2 regions of the Marinomonas mediterranea MMB-1 genome follow, and region 2 is predicted to be linked to the other one. Evidence: predicted binding sites of a transcription regulator. Region 2 holds the regulator's gene; the other holds the start of a gene.
What was found. The regulator FNR, encoded in region 2, switches genes on or off when oxygen is low (the NO sensors DNR and NnrR bind a similar motif). The targets are predictions, from matches to a motif close to TTGATNTANATCAA.
Positions count from the first base shown of each region.

Region 1: the regulator FNR is predicted to act here: its motif matches at 2,907-2,920, upstream of cyoA (ubiquinol oxidase subunit II).

Region 1 covers NC_015276.1:157,410-163,973, forward strand. The annotation lists gene MARME_RS00720 (ABC transporter permease) at 1-578, opposite strand, end outside; gene MARME_RS00725 (ABC transporter substrate-binding protein) at 582-2,123, opposite strand; gene MARME_RS00730 (hypothetical protein) at 2,483-2,857, shown strand; gene cyoA (ubiquinol oxidase subunit II) at 3,053-4,003, shown strand; gene cyoB (cytochrome o ubiquinol oxidase subunit I) at 4,003-5,979, shown strand; gene cyoC (cytochrome o ubiquinol oxidase subunit III) at 5,982-6,564, shown strand, end outside.
Region 2 covers NC_015276.1:2,376,090-2,382,653, forward strand. The annotation lists gene ttcA (tRNA 2-thiocytidine(32) synthetase TtcA) at 1-801, shown strand, start outside; gene MARME_RS10880 (YfaZ family outer membrane protein) at 812-1,372, shown strand; gene MARME_RS10885 (adenine phosphoribosyltransferase) at 1,520-2,062, opposite strand; gene fnr (fumarate/nitrate reduction transcriptional regulator Fnr) at 2,090-2,857, opposite strand; gene hemN (oxygen-independent coproporphyrinogen III oxidase) at 2,874-4,244, opposite strand; gene MARME_RS10900 (alpha/beta family hydrolase) at 4,615-5,202, shown strand; gene tusA (sulfurtransferase TusA) at 5,219-5,461, shown strand; gene MARME_RS10910 (CBS domain-containing protein) at 5,601-6,194, opposite strand; gene MARME_RS10915 (hypothetical protein) at 6,231-6,539, opposite strand.

The DNA.
Region 1 (6,564 bases), 2.2 Mb from region 2:
CTTGAAACCGCCGCCAACGAGATAGCCAGCGCCAGCGAAGGGAGAATCAGATGAGCGGGTGTACCAAAGCCTGCAACGGGCAGCAATTCAAGTTCCAGTGAAAAGACCAGTATAAGCAATACGCCTATGACAAACACAGGTAACGCTCTGACAGACGTGGAAAAAAGCAGAGTGAGTCTGTCCGCCCAGCCTCCGTATTTTGCAGCCCAAAGGCCCAATGGAAACGCCAACAGTATTGCTATGGCCATGCCGACTCCGGCTAAAAGCAATGAATGCCCTAGCATGTGAGAAAGTGTGTCCATAACGGGTAAGTCACTGACCATTGAATTACCAAGGTTTAGCTGAAGTAAATCGCCTAACCATGAGAAGTAAGCACTCCATGCACTTTGGTCTAATTTGAGTTCGTGGCGAATGAGCTCGGCAGTTGATGAGTCGAAATTATCCTGACCGTATCGACTGGCAGCCAATCGATACGCCATGTCACCCGGAAGCGAACGCATCAGAATAAAGGTCAGCGTCCCGACCCCCCAAGCAACCATAATGAGCTGTATACAACGTTTAAATAACAGGTCTTTCATAGGTTACTTAATGGTTATCTTGTTCAGGTAGAAGTTACGTTCGAATGGATCAAAACGAAAGCCTTCAATGCGTTTATTAACGGACGTCTGTTGAGTGTAAGAAGCAATCGGAATGACAGGCAATTCTGTAGCGACGGCTTCAGCAAAGGCTTGAGCGGTTGCTCGGTAACGATCAGGGTTATTTTCGTTTACCAAACCTTTAAGCGCGACTTGAATTTGCGGATTGTGCCAGTTCATTGACCCCCAATCGCCACCTGATTCTTGTCCGAAGTCTTTAATCAGTGTTAACAGAGGGTCAACAATAAAACCGTAATTACGGGCAATAAGTGCTAGGTTCAGTGTTCCATCTTGATGTCCTGCTGGAATCGCACTGGAGTTGGTGATGTCCACTTTCAAGTCAACGCCAAGCTTTTTCCATTGTGCTTGCAGTGCAGTAGCAACCGTGGTTAATTCTGGGCGATCTGCATACGTAATTAGACGAAGTGCGAATGGCTTGCCATCGCGCTCAAACATACCATCGCTGTTTCGTTTCCAGCCAATTTGCTCAAGAAGCGCACGCGCTTTGTCTAGGTTTTTGTCTAAGCTAGGCGCGTCAGAGATATGCCAATCGGACATTGAAGGCGGCAGCAATTGAGTGGTTGCTGAATCTGGCGTTCTAAGAACGGCCATAGAAATACCCTTACGCTCAATTGCCATGCTTAGCGCTTGACGAGCTTCAATCTCTTTTAGGTAAGGGTGGGCAGCATTGACCTTCAGTACAAGTGTACGCGGTAGTTTCGATTTAATAATCTCGACTTTATTTGATCGAGCTAGCATTGGAGCTGCCGCTGGGTCCAAGCCAAAGACGATATCCGATTGTCCACTACGAGCCTGAAGTACGCGAGCTTCTGCGCGGTGTCCCGTTAAATAGCTCGCGAAAGGCATTGAGGCCATTTGTCCCCAATACTGATCAAATTTTTCTACGACCAGTTTGTGAGGTGGCTTAAATTCATAAAGTTTGTAAGGTCCTGTTCCCACTAGCTCGGTCAACTTGTCTTCGAAGTTGTATTTTCCAGCAGGAAGAATAGAGGCAGAATAATGCGCCAAGGCAGCGCCAAGTACTTTATAAGGTGTTGTTAAAGTAATAACGACTTCTTGTGCTGTGTCGCCCATGCTTATATCGGCGATAGGAGCAGAACGAAGTGGGCCTTGCTTTCTTTTTGCAACGTTGAGGCTACTGACGACGTCTTTCGCTGTCATAGCGTCACCATTATGGAAAAGAACGTCATCGCGGAGTTGCAAACGCCATGTCAGCCCATCACGAGAGGTTGACCAAGAGGTGGCAAGTCCTGCTTGTAACTTTCCGTCGGCATCGACATCGATTAATGTCTCTAAAACCTGCATGCGTGTATATAAATAGCCGCTAACGGACGGATCGATACTGTTAAATTCAAAGGCTGCGTTAACCTTGATAGTATTCTCAGGAGTCGGCGCTTCGGCGTGAGCATTTGATGCGAAGAGAATGATTAAGCTGGCTAGTGCCGCATTCATCTTTTTAAAAGACATTTTTGGTAAACCCTTATTGAAAAAAGATCGTATCTAATTCTGTATAAATATCAAACAGAGTTAGAGGCGTAAATTTAACGTTAAATGTTATGTCATAACATATCTAAAATATTGTTACATAGAAACGCAATATTGTTGAAACTTTTTCATGTGTTTTTTTAAGTGTCTTAACAATTAAGTGTAATTTGGTCTGTTTACGAATAAAAACGCACGAAAAAGCCGCAATATTCAAATCTTAACTGGAGCAAATGGCGACAAATGTGTACACTTCCTCGAAATAAATTCCGTAAATCAAATTATTCAAACAATTAACGGAAATTTGTCGCGGACAGAGTTTAGAGTAGGTCGTGAGAGCTATTATGGCGAATACATTCATGCAGAGCAGCACAAACGAGTGGATTCAGCCCCTTCGCAATGCGAAGTGGGGCGCTCGCCTGTATGCATTTGTATATGCTGTTGTTACGGCCAACTTGATCATATTTCCTCATTGCGGCTTTTATGACCCCAGTGATTTCTTCCATAGTGTCCTTAAGGACATTCCTATATACGCCCTGTACATTTTCTGGGGTGTCATCAGCCTATTTATGTTTGTTTGCTGGTTCGTCATGAACAGCGAGCAAATTGCGCTCTTTCAACCATTTGAAAGTGTGGGATATGTAGTGCTAAATGAAGAGGTAAAACCCTCTTTTCATCGAAGGCTACATTCCACCCGAGCGCCACCTTTTTCCGCTTAACGTGTACCAAATTTCTATTCAGTTCGTATAAGGAATAATCATTCCCTATGTGATCTGGATCATCCTTTATGGCGTTTTTATATAGGATGAATGAAATGAGGTGTTACGTTGGGTTTGGAAGTTTCCGGCTACCGGTCGGACCGAACGCCTGCAATCCTTTAGGTTTGCAGCCTTTGTAAATAATAGGGTTAGAGGATGAATCTCTTGTTAACTCGTAACTTAAGTAAAATCGCGTTGGCGGCATTGGTAGCATTGCTAGCAGGCTGTCAAGGTGGAGTGCTGGACCCGAAAGGCTCAATCGGTGCTCAGGAGAAAGAGCTGATCATTACAGCGACTATCCTGATGCTGCTTGTAGTTATCCCAGTAATCCTTATGACGCTTTACTTCGCATGGAAATACCGCGAAGGCAGTGGTGAGGCTTACGAACCAAAGTGGGACCACTCTACTAAAATCGAAGCTGTTGTATGGGGTATTCCAATCGTCATTATCGTTATTTTGGCGGTTATCACTTACAAATCAACGCATGCGTTGAACCCATATAAACCCATTGAATCTGACGAAGATCACATGACGGTTGAAGTCGTGTCTATGAACTGGAAATGGTTGTTCATTTATCCAGATCTAGGTATTGCGACTGTCAATGAACTGGCTTTCCCTAAAGATGTGCCAGTTGAGTTTAAGATTACTTCTGCAGGTACTATGAACTCTTTCTTCATTCCGCAACTGGGTAGTCAAATCTACTCAATGGCGGGCATGGAAACCAAACTGCACCTGATTGCTAATGAAGCAGGTACGTTCGACGGACTTTCTGCGAACTACTCTGGTCATGGTTTCACTGGCATGAAGTTCAAAGCAATTGCAACGCCAACGAAAGAAGACTTCAACGCTTGGGTTGAGAAGGTAAAAGCAAGTGGTGAAGCGCTTACAACTGAGCGCTATGAGCAACTTGTTGAACCGACTGAATATCACCCTGTTGAGTATTTCGGTACTGTGAAAGATGGTTTGTTCTTCGACATCATCTGGGAATACATGGGCGATATGGGTCGTATCGATTTCTACGGTAAGCCTGAATACGGCGCAACAAAACCGGAAGGTGTTGTGCTGCCTGAGCGTATAGCCCCTAAAACTGAAGAGGCGTCTCACTAATGAACTTGTTAGGTAAACTATCCTGGGATTCAATCCCACACGATCCTATCGTTATCGGTACGTTGATCGTGATTGCGATCGGTGGTGCGGCCTTGTTTGGCCTTATCACTAAATTGCAAAAGTGGGGATGGCTATGGCGCGAATGGTTAACGTCTGTTGACCATAAACGTCTAGGTATCATGTACATCATTCTCGCGTTCGTGATGCTGATCCGTGGTTTTGCTGACGCCATCATGATGCGTACACAGCTTGCTGTGGCGACGAATGGTAGCGAGGGTTATCTGCCTCCTCATCACTATGACCAAATTTTCACCGCACACGGTGTTATCATGATCATCTTTATGGCGATGCCATTTATGATCGGTTTGATGAACATTGTTGTACCGTTGCAAATTGGCGCACGAGATGTGGCATTCCCATTCCTGAACAACTTGTCATTCTGGCTAGCCGTTTCAGGTGCTGTTCTAGTAAACATCTCTTTGGGGCTTGGTGAATTTGCCATGACGGGTTGGGTAGCTTATCCGCCATTGTCTGGTCTTGAATTCAGTCCCGGTGTCGGGGTCGACTACTATATCTGGGCTCTCCAGATATCTGGTATCGGTACAACGCTAACGGGTGTTAACTTCTTGGTAACTGTTATCAAGATGCGTGCACCAGGCATGAAACTAATGCAAATGCCGATTTTTACTTGGACCTGTACTTGGGCCAACGTACTGATCGTTGCATCTTTCCCTATCTTAACAGCAGCGCTAGCGATGCTAACGCTTGATCGTTATCTTGATTTCCACTTCTTCACGAATGATTTAGGTGGAAACTCAATGATGTACATCAACCTGTTTTGGGCTTGGGGTCACCCAGAAGTATACATTCTGGTATTGCCAGCGTTTGGTATCTTCTCGGAAATTGTTTCGACGTATACCGGTAAGCGATTGTTCGGCTACAAGTCGATGGTATACGCCAGTGGCGCGATTTCCATCCTTGGCTTTATCGTATGGTTGCATCACTTCTTCACGATGGGATCCAGTGCGAGCGTTAACGCCTTCTTCGGTATTATGACCATGATCATTGCCGTACCAACAGGTGTGAAGTTGTTCAACTGGTTGTTTACCATGTACAAAGGTCGTGTTCGTATGGAACCGCCAATGCTTTGGACAATCGGTTTCATCATCACCTTCTCTGTTGGTGGTATGACGGGCGTTCTACTAGCGATTCCTGGTGCTGACTATGTATTGCATAACAGCTTGTTCCTAATTGCCCACTTCCATAACACGATTATTGGTGGTGCGGTATTCGGTTACCTTGCAGGTTTTGCATTCTGGTTCCCTAAAGCAATGGGCTTCCACTTGAATCCTAAGATCGGTAAGTTCTCTTTCTGGTGTTGGTTCATTGGTTTCTTCGTCGCTTTCATGCCTTTGTATGTACTTGGTTTCCTAGGTATGACTCGTCGTCTAAACCACACGGATAACCCTGACTGGAACATCTGGCTATACATTGCAGCTGGCGGTGCGTTCATCATTGCATTGGGTATTGCTGCTCAGTTTGTTCAACTTATTCTTGGTTTTATTCAAAAAGACAAGAACTTGGACAAAACGGGCGATCCATGGAATGGCCACACGTTGGAATGGTCTTTGTCTTCTCCGCCACAGTTCTATAACTTCGCTAAAATTCCACATGTTGACGACATCGATACGTTTACTGACATGAAAGAAAAAGGCACCGCGTACAAGCGCGAAGAAAGTTATGAGCCTATTCATATGCCAAGCAACACAAATGCTGGCCCAATTATGGGTGCAATCGCAACGGCATTTGGTTTCGCTATGATCTGGCACATTTGGTGGTTAGCGGGTGCAAGTTTCATCGGTCTAATCGTAGCCTTTATCATGCGTGCTTACGCGAAAGATACTGACTACTACGTACAACCAGATGAAGTGGCTCGTATCGAGAACGCTCACCTGGACAACGTGGCTAAGGGGTAATCATGAGTACTAACATGTCTGCGCATGCTGATGCGCACCACGAAGAGCACCACGATACCGGTCGTAATACCACGTTCGGTTTCTGGATCTACCTGATGACAGACTGCATTCTGTTCTCATGTTTCTTCGCTACATATGCAGTGCTCTTTATGAACACTGCAGGCGGAGTATCAGGTAAGGATATTTTCGACTTAACATTGGTTGGTGGCGGTACTGCTGCACTGTTGTTTAGTTCGATTACGTTCGGCTTTGCGATGATTAGCGCTTACAAAAAGAATAAAGGCGGCACGCTATTTTGGTTAGCGGTCACTTTTGTCTTTGGTGCAGTCTTCCTAGGCTTGGAAGTCTATGAATTCCATCACTTGATCCACGCTGGGCACGGTCCTGATAAGAGTGCATTCCTGACAGCCTTCTTCTCATTAGTTGGCCTTCACGGATTCCACGTTACCGCTGGTATGATTTGGATCATCGTGATGTTCTGCGAAGTATCTAAAGGCGGGCTAGAAAGCCGCACAGTGACTCGCTTAAGCTGCTTAAGCTTGTTCTGGCATTTCCTAGACGTTATCTGGATTTGTGTATTCTCTT
Region 2 (6,564 bases):
TTGAATAAGCTCCAAAAACGCCTCCGAAGACTCACGGGGCAAGCAATTTCTGACTTCAATATGATTGAAGACGGCGACAAAGTCATGGTCTGCCTATCTGGTGGTAAAGACTCGTACACTATGCTTGAGATTCTCTTGAACCTTCAGGCGAGCGCGCCAATTGAGTTTGAGATTGTTGCTGTTAACCTAGATCAAAAGCAGCCTGGTTTTCCTGAGCATATTTTACCGAAATACCTTGAAGATATTGGAGTGAACTTCCATATCTTAGAGCGCGATACGTATAGCATTGTTAAAGAAGTGGTTCCCGAGGGTAAGACGACGTGTGGTCTTTGCTCAAGACTTCGTCGTGGTTCACTTTATGGATTTGCCGAAGAAATTGGCGCGACTAAGATAGCGCTTGGCCATCATAGGGATGATATTCTAGAGACATTGTTCTTAAATATGTTTTTTGGTGGTAAATTAAAAAGCATGCCTCCGAAGCTATTAAGCGACGATGGTAAGCATGTTGTTATCAGACCGCTTGCTTATTGCAAGGAAGAAGACATCGAGAAATTCGCCGATTATAAGTCTTTTCCGATTATTCCTTGTAATCTTTGTGGTTCTCAGGAGAATTTGCAAAGACAAGTTGTCAAAGAAATGCTCCAGAACTGGGAAAAACAATATCCCGGTCGTACAGACACTATGTTTACTGCCATCAAGAATGTTGTTCCATCACATCTTGCAGATACAGAGTTGTTTGATTTTAAAGGATTAACGCAGTCTGAAGACGCGTTAAAAAAACTGAATATTGTGTCGTTATAGGATTGAGATTATGCGTACAAAATTTGCCGCCATTATTGCAGCAAGTCTTTTTGCAACCGCAGCGAATGCAAACACATTCGAAGGCAGCTTATCAAATGAATCAGTTAAAGTAGACGTAAGTCTTAGTCAGCAGACTTACTTTTTGGATGTTGGCGGTATGTACCATACTGACGATGGATCATACGGTTACGTTGGTGCTCATATTGAAGACATTGAGACAAGTAAAGATTATCCGCTTCAAATTGGTTTAGGTGTACGTTTTATTGCCGTTGATGCCGATGCAGGTGGAGATGATACGGGTGTTGCAGTCGGTCTAGGTGGCTTTTATCGCTACACTTTTCCAAAGGCAAACCGTTTTAGCCTATACGGCTCATTGTATTACTCACCAGAAGTACTTTCTTTTGAGAATGTTGAAAACCTATGGCAAGGCGAAGTGCGTGGTGAATACAAAACATTGAAAAATGCTCGTGTTTTCCTTCGTTACGGACAAACCAGTGTCGAATTTGATAATCGAAATGATGCCGTTGATATGAACCAAGGTATTGGTCTAGGTGTTGTGGCAGACTTTTAATTCAGCGGAAGCTCAATAGGCTTGCAGCTTAACGTGGCGTCAGTTTAAAGGTCGCTGTAATGTAAGTGCGCTGTTTGGCTAAAGAAATAAAAAAGGTGGTCTAAAAAGACCACCTTTTTTATTTGTACTGTATTTTACGAGGTGTTTTTAATCACCTTCGTAAGCGCATAACGCAAATACAGGTGTTTCTGACGCTTGTATTTTTTGACTACCACCCAAATCAGGCAAATCGATGATTGCTGCGACTTCCTTTATATTTGCGCCTTGCTGTTTAAGCAAAGACATAGCAGCGAAAAGCGTTCCACCCGTTGCGATTAGGTCATCAAACAACAAAACTTGTGCACCTTCGTGAACACTGCCTTCTTGTATCTCAAGCTCGGCTTCACCGTACTCTAAAGCATACGATTGTGAGATAGTCTTGCCTGGTAGCTTACCTTTTTTTCGCACTAGTATAAGCGGCTTGCGAAGTTCATACGCCAACACTGAGGCAATCAAAAAACCACGAGCATCGATACAAGCAATATGGCTAATATCACTATCGATATATCGGTGTACGTATGCGTCTACCACCATGCGCATCCCTTTAGGGTCGCTAAAAATAGGGGTAATGTCTCGGAAGCTGATACCTGGTTTTGGCCAGTCTTCAACCGTGCGAATTAGAGATTTTACATAGAAATCATCGTAAAGCATAAATAGAGGTGCCTTAGCATTTTACTTTTATTCAAACTTTAAAATACTATCACAATCTTCGTTCTTACCAACAAGTTTTTGCATCTCATCGATATCGATTAAGGTAATTTCTTTTCCCTCTACTTGGATTAGCTCATTTTTCTGAAAGCGGGTCATAACACGACTTACCGTTTCGACAGCTAGGCCGAGATAATTACCAATTTCTCCGCGTGACATCGAAAGTCTAAATGCAGTTGCAGAATAGCCTCGGCGCTTAAAGCGATCGGATAAATTAATTAAAAAAGAAGCGACTTTTTCATCTGCACTTTTTTTACCTAGCAATACCATCATATCTTGATCGTTACAGATTTTGCGGCTCATAATCTTGAATAGCTGTCGCTTTAGTGATGGGATTTGCTCTGAGAGTGCTTCTAGATGAGAAAAGGGGATCTCACACACAGTTGTCGTTTCAAGCGCTTTCGCTGACACAGGGTAGATGTCATTATTAATACCACTAAGTCCCAAAAGCTCACTCGGGCAATAAAAGCCTGTGATTTGCTCTTCGCCATTTCCTGTTAGATTAAAGGTTTTTAAGGTCCCGGTTCTGACAGCAAATACTGAGTCAAACTTTTCCCCTTGGCGAAATAGTAGTTCACCTTTCTTCAAGGGGCGCTTGCGCTCAATAATTTGATCAAGTCGGTTAACGTCTTCATCGACCAACGCAATGGGCAAGCATAGCGCAGCAAGACTGCAATTCTGACATTGAGAAGTAAGCTTGCTGTTAAATCTGTTTTGCTGAGTGTGTGTGTACGCCATGGAACGCTCCCTGATCTCAAATGATTTTTGAAAATGTAGTTTGTTTGTTTAGGTACTGGTCAAAAAGCATGCATACTCGTCGTACCAGTAATCGACCAACAGCGGTTACCGTTATTATTATATGGTCGGTCTCTCGATCAATTCTTACAATGCCGTCTTTCTTAAGCTGTTCAAGGCCCTCAATTTCTTTGGTAAAGTAGTGCATAAAATTAAGGCGGTATTTTGTGCTTATTTCTCTCGAATCTAAACAAAAGTCACACATTAACTTCATAATAACATCATGACGAATCATATCATCACGCGTGCTGATGTAACCCTTCATTATAGCAAGTTGACCATTCTCAACGCTATTTTGATACAGTGCAAGATCAGAGTGATTTTGTACGTAAGTTCCATCTATTTTGCTAATTGCTGACACGCCGAAGGCAATTAGATCAGTATTTGCATTGGTCGTATATCCTTGAAAATTTCTTTGTAATTCGTGATTGTCTTGGGCAACGGCTAATGGATCGTCTGGCTTTGCGAAGTGATCCATGCCTATATAGCGATATCCCGCTCTCATTAGCGCATTGATCGACTCTTTTAGTATAGACATTTTTTCGTCAGCTGAAGGTAAGTCTTCATCGTTTATACGACGTTGGGCAGCAAAGCGACTTGGGAGATGAGCATAATTAAATACGGAAATCCTTTCAGGATTTAATTCAATGACGCTGTCAATAGTCTGCATAAATGAGGTGGTCGTCTGATGAGGAAGCCCATAGATTAAATCGAAGTTAACGGACTTAAATCCCGCTGTTCTCACGTCATCGAGCACTTTTGCGACAAGCTCTCGACTTTGTTCTCTATGGATTGCTTTTTGCACGACAGGATCGAAATCCTGTATGCCAAGACTAACTCGGTTAAACCCGAACTCTTTTAGAAGCACAAGTTGAGCGTTATCGACTTCTCTAGGATCAATTTCAATACTAAAGTCCTGGCTATCATCTTTTACCAAGTTGAAATTTTCTTCAACATGCTTAAAAAGAGTGCGCATATTATCGACAGATAGAAAAGTAGGGGTTCCACCTCCCAAATGCAGCTGAGTTACTTTTCTGTCTCGATCTAGCATGAGTGCGCGCAAACGCATTTCTTCTGCAAGCAACTCAACATATTCTGCACCTTTGTCGTATTTTTTAGTCACTACTTTATTGCAAGCGCAGTAGTAACAAAGATGAGCGCAGAACGGAATATGAAAGTACAAACTAATAGGTAAGTTTGATCCTTCCATCATTCTGCCAATCAATTCCATCTTGCTTACATCACCCGTAAATTGAGGTGCGGTCGGATAGGATGTGTATCTCGGACCGGAAATATTATATTTTTGGATTAGATTAGAATCCCAAAGCATTTGTATGTCCTATTAAATTTTCTAATACTTAGTTTACTCTTTCCTAAAAGTGGTTTTCTGATCTGAGTCAATAAACTGATTTCCGTATTGGAAACTGCAGTTTGGTTATTCGGATTTTGGAAGGTGGTCAGATTTGAGAGGGGTGAAGGAATGTTCTAGTCGTCAGTGAGCTTGGCTTCTTGTGGCAGGTGTTTGGGTGTTGGTGTGAAGAGCTGTGAAATAAGATTAAAAGAATTATACGTATAATTTTTACAATAATTATTAATAGTAATCTAAGGAAAAGTATCTCCGCGAGACCCACTCTATTTTTCTGGAATTCGAGACAATTTACATTTAACCTTATCGCTCTTATTAATCTCTTTTGAGTACCATGAACAACATCACAATTTATCTATTGCATGGAGCCGGTGCAGGGCACACTAGTGAGTTTCTGACAGAACTTAATGAGCAACTAAGCTCTGCTACAGGCCTTGAAGTAAAAGCGATAACGCTTTCTTATATGAAAACGATGGAAGAGACTCTCTCTAGACGACCGCCTCCAAAATTTGAAAAACTCGTCGATGAGGTTAAAGGTTTGATCCCATCCGACGAACCTTGCATCATCATAGGAAAGTCGATGGGAGCGAGAATCGCAACCCAGTTAACCGTTAGCCACAATGTAAAAGGCGTCGTCTGTTTTGGCTTTCCATTTTACCCCGCCCGAAAGACAGAGAAGCATCGGCTCAGCTACTTAGCAGCCGTCACTAAGCCTTGCCTCATATTTCAAGGGGATCGTGATACGTTGGGCAATCAGGAGTGGGTTGAGCAGCAAGTACTTCCTGAAACGGTTGATGTTCGCTGGGTAGAAGGCGCGGATCATGACTTCAAAAGAGCTAAAAAATACAATACAACCTTAAGTCAGCTCTTACATCAATTAAGCCAATTGACACAAACATGGATAACAAAGAATTGCCTTTAATAAGGGGAAGTAATCAATGGTAGATTCGGATTTTGCGGAACACGCCACATTAGATGCACAGGGCCTTTACTGTCCTGAGCCAGTCATGATGCTGCATGCAGAAATGAGAAAATTGGCGTCTGGACAAATACTTAAAGTATTGGCAACGGACCCATCGACACAAAGGGATATTCCAAAGTTTTGTAATTTCTTAGGGCACCCATTGCGAAAACAAACTCAAGAAGGAGAGGTGTTCCTCTATTGGCTTGAGAAAAAGTAGCGGCTTTTAAAAAAATGGCGCCTTTAAAACTCACAAGACCATAAAAGCACAAAGCGCCATCACCTGAATTAAGACAATGACGCTTTACTATCTCAGCAGTCGAGTGGTTCAATATATGAGCCACTCAATAAGAAATGATTTACGCGACTCTTAGTCTACGGCTGTTGGCGTAGTCTTTTGTAATTACTTCATAAAGCCTTGCGAAGCTAGTAGGGCGAGATAGGTCTACATTGATTTTCAATTGCCTAATAATATCATGCGCTGAAACCAAGCCTCGAATAGCCTGAGACTCTTCATCCACAACCAAAAGGTGTTGATACTTATTTTCTCTCTGGCTAAACAGCAAAGACTCTACATCCACTCCTTTCAATGAAGTGTAAGAAAGCGCAAGCAGGTTTTCTTTCGCTCTCATTACATCGATAGCAAGAAGTTCTTCTCGGCTATAGCCTTGTGCAGCCTGCTTGATGAATGTTTCATCACTTAGATCTTCCAGACTGACTACTCCTATGAATTTATTATCCGCATCGACTACCAGCTTCATCCTAACGTGCTCTTTTTTCATGACATTAACAAGAATGTCAGCGCGCAGCGTTGGCTCAATAATACGAGGAATTCTCGTATTAAAATCAGTAAACACTTTCGTTGCAGGAGAATATAAGCCTGTCGCTTCAGAAACTTCAGGCCACACTAAATCAGTAATTTCTTTCGCAGAAACATAAGTAAGAGTTTTCATTTTGTATTCCTTAATCGATTAAATAAAAAAAGCAGTTCAACTGGTGATTAAGAAAGTGAGAGGGGGAGCTCTACCAACAAAGGAATAGTAGTCCGTAGGAGTAACATTAACGTCGACCGGAACAGGGTGACTTGGTAAAAGCGCATCCTTTGGGTTGACGCTAACAAGCAAACCAAGTAAGTCGATGTCTGGCTGCGGAATATCTTTGTTTAGATCGACAACAAGAATTGAGACGGAAGCACTAGCGATGCCTGAGTCAAAGTCACGCTCAAGTGCTTGCACACTACTGCACAGTGTTAGCAGTAGTGGTATAAGCAACAAATAGATTGCGATGACACGATTCATTGAGACACGCCTTAATGATTCTGAA